Regions from separate parts of the Faecalimicrobium sp. JNUCC 81 genome, predicted to be linked through region 1. Evidence: riboswitches for the same ligand, from Rfam matches in the RefSeq annotation. Region 1 holds a riboswitch; each other region holds the start of a gene.

Region 1 (2,209 bases):
TATAGCTGACACAATAGCATATCCATCGCTACCTAATTCTTTTAATTCTTTAATTTTATCTATACTTATTCCACCAATTAAAACTATTGGTATATCTATATTTTTTCTTATTTCTTTGACTGTATTAAATTTAATACATTTTGCATCTAATTTAGTTGATGTATTATACATGGCGCCTACACCTATATAATCTGCACCATCTAACTTTGCCTTTTGTGCTTGCTCTATTGTTTTAGCTGATACACCTATAATTTTATCTTCATCTAATAACTTTCTAGCCAGACTAGCATCTATATCATTTTGACCAACGTGAACTCCATCTGCATCGCTGAGAATTGCTATATCTAATCTGTCATTTATTATTAATAGGGCATCATATTTTTTAGTTAACTTTCTTAACTTAATTGCCCTTTCTAAAAATTCTTTACCTGATGCATTTTTTTCTCTTAATTGGACTATTTTAACTCCGCCTTTTATAGCATCTTCTATACTTTCATAAAAATCCTTATTCTTTAAAATCTCCGAATCAGTAACTAAATATAATTTTAAATATTCTTTTAGTTTCTCTTTATTAAACATACTCTACCTCACTAGCTTTATCAAATTTATAGAAATGATGTACTGGTCCTACTCCATGACCTATATCAAAACTATTTTCTATAGCCTTTGTTATATAATCCTTACTAAGTTTAACTGAGTCTTTAATGTCATATCCTAATGCTAGGTAAGATGCAATTGCTGAAGATAATGTACATCCTGTTCCATGTGTATTTTTTCTGTCAAACCTTTTACTTTTGTAGACTTCAAATGTATCTTTCCCTATTAAAATATCTACTGCATCACCTTCTAAATGCCCACCTTTCATTAGTACATATTTAGGTCCCATTTTTAAAATTTCCTCTCCTGCTAGTTTCATATCTTTAGTATTTTTTATTTCTATTTTTGTTATTTCTTGAGCTTCTTCTGTATTAGGTGTTATTATATATGCCATTGGAATTAAATACTTTATTAAATTTTCTTGTGCTTGTGCTTTTAGCAACGAATATCCACTTTTAGATATCATAACAGGATCCACTACCAAATATTTTGGATTGTATTTTTTTAAAGTTCTTGCTATTTCTAATATGATTTCAGGGCTACTTACCATTCCTATTTTTACAGATTTGGGAACTATATCGTCAAATACAGTTTCAATTTGATTTCTTATTATATCATTACTTAATTCTTCTACTGCAAATACGCCTTGCGTATTTTGAGCTGTTATTGCTGTTATAACACTCATTCCATATGTTCCTATTGCACTAAATGTTTTTAAATCGGCTTGTACACCTGCTCCCCCTGATGAATCCGAACCTGCTATTGTAAGTGTTGGTATTCTATATTTTTGCATAAACATATCCCCCTTATCTTAGTTATAAAAAATTTGCTTTGCTCATGTCGCTCAAGTGTTTCGCCCACACGTGGCTCAAACGACCTAAAGACCAGGTCCGTTGCTCAAGTTTAGATGATAGTAAATTATAACTTATCCACGAAACAGATAAATTATAATTTACTTATAATTTAAAAAAGCTATACCTAATTTAGGTATAGCTTGACTACATAGTTATAAATATATAATATATTATATTTATGTATAAGCTTTCCTACGCTGGCATTATCCAGATCAGGTATAAGGGTCAGTTGTTACTTCTCAGCCATTGGCTCCCCTAGCTATTATATCTATTAATTTATATTATATCAGATCCAAGTGAATAGTCTGAACTATTTTCAAGTTCTTCTATAAACTCATTTGGACTTTCTATTATCTTTAGCTTTTTATTTCTAGATTGCTTTTTTATATAACTTTCCAACTTCATTGCTTTACTTCTGCTATTACTTGCAAAGTATACTTCTAGCTTTTCAAATCCTTTACTTTTTGTATATTTGCTATTTATACCAGTTTCATGTTCTTTCATTCTTCTTAATATATTATTTGTGTATCCCGTATATAAAGAATTATCCTTACATCTTATTATATATGTAAAATGCATATTCTACCTCATCTATATTATTGTATAGTTAAATAATACTATATAAAATCATATATTTAAAGTAATTATTATTTTTATGATAATTACTTTAAATACAAGTTCAACACTTTATACTCATATTTCTTAGGAATGTTCTTAAATGCTTTAATATTAAAAAACAGGCTAGTGATAATTATCAG
Region 2 (2,209 bases), 960 kb from region 1:
ATAACATTTGCTTCTATCTCATCAATTGCCATATGTCCTGGACCTTCTATCATAACTTGTACATTTCTTTTCCAAGCTTTTTTAGTAAGTTCTCCAAGAACAATAAGTTCATCTATTTGAACTCCATCTGTAGAATCATTTATAGATCCTGGTCTACATGCATCTCCAAGACTTAAAGTAACATCATACTCTTCACAAATATCTAATATTTTATCAAAGTTAGTATATAAAGGATTCTCTTTATCATTTAGCTCCATCCATGCAAATAATAATGAACCTCCACGAGATACTATATGAGTTAGTCTGTTATTATTTTTTATTTTTTTACAAACATTTCTAGTAAGTCCTGCATGTATAGTTATAAAGTCTACGCCATCTATTGCATGTTGCTTTATTACATTTAAAAATTCCTCTTCTTTAATATCTTTTAAGTCTTTATCTAAAAATCCTACTGCATCATACATAGGAACTGAACCTATCATAGCATGAGATATATCTATTAATTTTTCTCTAAACTCTCTTGTTTTTCCGTAACTACTTAAATCCATTATTGCTTCTATATTCATATCTAAGGCTGTTTTAACCTTTTCTAATTCTTTTTCTACATTATTACAATCTCTTGAAATACCTAGATTTACATTTACTTTAGTTCTTAAATTTTTTCCAATACCATGTGGACTAAGTGATTTGTGCTTTTTATTTGCTGGTATGACTATTTGACCTTTAGCTATTAAATCTCTTAGATTATTTACATCCATTGATTCCTTTTTAGCTACAATTTCCATTTCTTCAGTTATAATTCCTTTTCTTGCTGCATCCATTTGAGTTGAATATTTCATGTGCTACCCCCTAAAGTTTTTTTGTTAGGGAATGCTTTTAGAAAGCTTATTGTGCTTATGTAGATTATTTTTTGATTATTTTTTCCTTACATTAAAAAAAGTACTTTTCTTTAATATAAGGAAAGCACTTTAATAATTAGCATAAATCACTAATTTAATATATAAATTAGTTAACTTTATACATAAAGCTTCCCTTCGCAAGCATTACCTTGATCAGGTAGTTAGGGTTTGTAAGTTGAGGCTTTTATCTCAGCTAGCCAATTCTAGCTCCCCTAGCTCTAATATTTTTTATCATTTTTACAAGTTAAGTGTAACACAGTAAATTTATTCATTCAATCATTCATTTTATAAAAATATATATTTGATTTTTTTATTGACTTAATATATTCCATGTTATATAATAATAAAGATTTTGTATTAATCCATACAAAATTTTAACTACACTGGTTTGAATTATATATATATACTATACATCTTACTGTTTTCAGATGTATGAGTGTTGAACATCCACTTGAAAAAAACTCTAAGTGGGTGTTTTTTATTTTTATGGAAATTTTCTAAGGAGGACATTTATGATTAAAAATACAATAATCAAATATAAAAAAGACAAAGAATTTTATAAGCACTTATTCCTAATTACATTACCAATTGTACTTCAAAGTTTAATAACATCGTCACTTAATATGCTTGATACTATGATGATAGGTAAAGTTGGAGAAGTTGAACTTGCATCAGTTGGTATAGCTAATCAATATTACTTTTTATTCTCTCTACTTTCTAATGGAATAGCAATCGGATCCGGAGTTCTTATTGCCCAACTTTGGGGTAAAAAGGATAATAATAGTATAAAAAAAGTTTTAGCAAAATCGTTATTTTATGCTTTAGTCCTAACTATAGCTTTTATGGCTTTAGGACTTTTAATGCCTCAAAAAATCATGTCAATATTTACTAATGATTCAGATGTAGTTAAAATAGGAGTTCAATATTTACAAATAGTTATTATAAGTTATTTCTTTACTACTATAACATTTACATTCTCTAGTGGACTTAGAAGTATTGGAAATACTCGTCTACCAATGTGGGCTAGTTTCATAGGACTTGTAGTTAATGGTATTTTAAATACTATACTTATATTTGGACTTTTAGGCATGCCTGCACTCGGAATAAGAGGAGCTGCAATAGCTACTCTTATTGCTAGAATTACAGAATGCTTGATAATAGTTATATCAGTTTACAGGAATATAGATGTTTTAAAATTAAAATTTAGTTATGTATTCTCATTACCTAAATCAATATCATCTACTCTTGTTGCTATTACTATACCAATACTTGCTAATGAAGCTTGTTGGGCATTTGGAAATATTACTTAT
Region 3 (2,209 bases), 750 kb from region 1:
ATGGATATAACTATTAAATCTAGTGTCTTTTGTTTTGTAAAAATAAAAATAACTTCTTTAAGAAGTTATTAAATTTAAGAAGTTTTCTAATATTTTTGCGGTTATTCCCCAAATTACATAGTTATTATATTTATAAAAGAAAACATCATATTTGCCTACAGCAAATTTATAATCTCTTTTGTTTGGTATTATATCATAAGGAAAATTATCATGAGGAATAATTTGTATCTCGTTATCAAAATAAGTTGGTTTATTTTCTAGTAAATAAGCAAGAGGTACTAAAAAAATATGATCAACTTCATCTTTATTTATATTTAAGTCTCTAATATCCTTTATATAACCTAAATAAGGATGAACTATAAGATTCATCGGTGTTACAAGTAAGTCAAGTTCAGATATAATCTTAATATTATCACTAAATGTTCCTAGTTCTTCGCAAGTCTCACGAATTGCCGTATTATAAGGATCTTCACCTAGTTCTATTTTACCACCTGGAAAAGATATTTCATTAGGTTGAGATCTTAGATTTTTAGATCTAACTTCAAATAGTATATAATAAGAATCTTCTTTTTTTACTATAGGTATTAAGACAGAAGCTTTTTTCATATCACTAGACCCATTTATATAAGGTTTATAATTTTTAAATTTATTTTTTAAATCGTCTAACATTGTTGTCCTCCTAGTTTTGCATAAATATATACATATATTATATACTATATTACAGAAGTTGATTTATATTAACAAAATATTATTAAATATTAAAATTTATATAAATAATTGATAGAGATATATAAATTTGGGTAACTATAAAATAATTGTTAAAATATGATAAGTATAGTATAATCAAGTTGCAAATGAATATATCAGGGGAGCTAATTGCTGAGAGGAGATTATAATCTCGACCCTTTAACCTGTTTGGATAATGCCAGCGTAGGGAGACAAGAAAAAGATAGTATAAGTCTTATCCTTAATGGGATAAGGCTTTTTTATTATCATATAAAATTACTGACCTAATTTAAAACTTAACAGGGCAAAAGGCTTCAAAATATATCATAACTAAGACAAAATAATCTGGAGAGGATGATTTAAATGGTAATAGCAGATGTATCTGTAATGCCCCTAAGACCTTATGGTGGGGAAGAAGAAATGTACAAAGTAGTAGATGCTTGTATAGAAGAAATTTCAAAGAGTGGATTAAAATATGAAATTGGAGCTATGAGTACTACTATAGAAGGTGAATTTGATGAAGTATTTGACCTTTTAAAAGTAATACATAAAATACCTTTTAGCCTTGGATGCGAAAGAGTTATAACAATAGCTAGAGTAGATGAAAAAGCTGGAGGCATAACAATAGATGAAAAACTTAAAAACCATAGATAAAATAAAAAATAGTTTATATCCTATACTTACATTTTTATTTATATTGGTTATTTGGCAAGGTGCTGTAAATATATATGATATACCACAATATGTGCTACCATCACCAAGTGATATTGTACAAGTTTTTTTTAAGGATTACCAAAACTTATATACACATACTATAGTAACCTTAAATGAAGCAGTAATTGGTTTTGTAGTCTCAATAATATTATCAATAAGCATTGGTATACTAATGGATTTTATACCATTATTTAAAAAATGTTTTTATCCAATAATGCTTGTATCTCAAACTATACCAACTATAACTATAGCACCGCTTCTTATAATATGGTTTGGATTTGATTCACTGCCTAAAATAATAATGGTAACATTAACTTGTTTTTTCCCAATACTTATAAATTTTGTAGATGGGATAGAAAATATAGACAAAGATTATTTGAATTTGTTTAAAACTATGAACTCTAATAAATTCAAAACATTTATACATCTTAAGTTTCCAATGTCTATGGATAAACTTTTTTCAGGTCTTAAAATATCAGCAACTTACGCAGTCGTTGCTGCAACTGTAGCTGAATGGCTAGGAGGAACTAAGGGACTTGGAGTATATATGGTAAGATCAAAAAGTGCTTATGCACTAGATAAAGTTTTTGCATCAACTATATTAGTAGTAATATTTAGCTTAGTATTTGTTGCAATTATGCAAGCTATAAAAAAAGTAGTACTTAAGCATAAGAATTAGGGAGGATATTATGAAATTTAATAAATTATTATCATTAGGATTAATAAGTGCACTTACAATAGGTACGTTATCAGGATGTAGCAAAGAGAA

Evidence for each region. A riboswitch is a leader RNA that binds a small molecule or an ion and turns the genes downstream of it on or off. The one in region 1 is predicted to bind thiamine pyrophosphate.
Region 2: linked by a shared signal. The riboswitch ahead of thiC (phosphomethylpyrimidine synthase ThiC) and the one ahead of thiD (bifunctional hydroxymethylpyrimidine kinase/phosphomethylpyrimidine kinase) in region 1 are both predicted to bind thiamine pyrophosphate.
Region 3: linked by a shared signal. The riboswitch ahead of JNUCC81_RS11985 (MTH1187 family thiamine-binding protein) and the one ahead of thiD (bifunctional hydroxymethylpyrimidine kinase/phosphomethylpyrimidine kinase) in region 1 are both predicted to bind thiamine pyrophosphate.

Annotation. Positions count from the first base shown of each region.
Region 1 is NZ_CM132203.1:1,647,959-1,650,167, reverse strand. Features, by position in the region: gene thiE (thiamine phosphate synthase) at 1-579, opposite strand, end outside; gene thiD (bifunctional hydroxymethylpyrimidine kinase/phosphomethylpyrimidine kinase) at 572-1,390, opposite strand; TPP riboswitch at 1,624-1,718, opposite strand; gene JNUCC81_RS08175 (GIY-YIG nuclease family protein) at 1,728-2,030, opposite strand.
Region 2 is NZ_CM132203.1:2,604,172-2,606,380, forward strand. Features, by position in the region: gene thiC (phosphomethylpyrimidine synthase ThiC) at 1-839, opposite strand, end outside; TPP riboswitch at 1,013-1,123, opposite strand; gene JNUCC81_RS13085 (MATE family efflux transporter) at 1,412-2,209, shown strand, end outside.
Region 3 is NZ_CM132203.1:2,393,850-2,396,058, reverse strand. Features, by position in the region: gene JNUCC81_RS11990 (NUDIX hydrolase) at 58-669, opposite strand; TPP riboswitch at 856-954, shown strand; gene JNUCC81_RS11985 (MTH1187 family thiamine-binding protein) at 1,090-1,380, shown strand; gene JNUCC81_RS11980 (ABC transporter permease) at 1,355-2,119, shown strand; gene JNUCC81_RS11975 (ABC transporter substrate-binding protein) at 2,130-2,209, shown strand, end outside.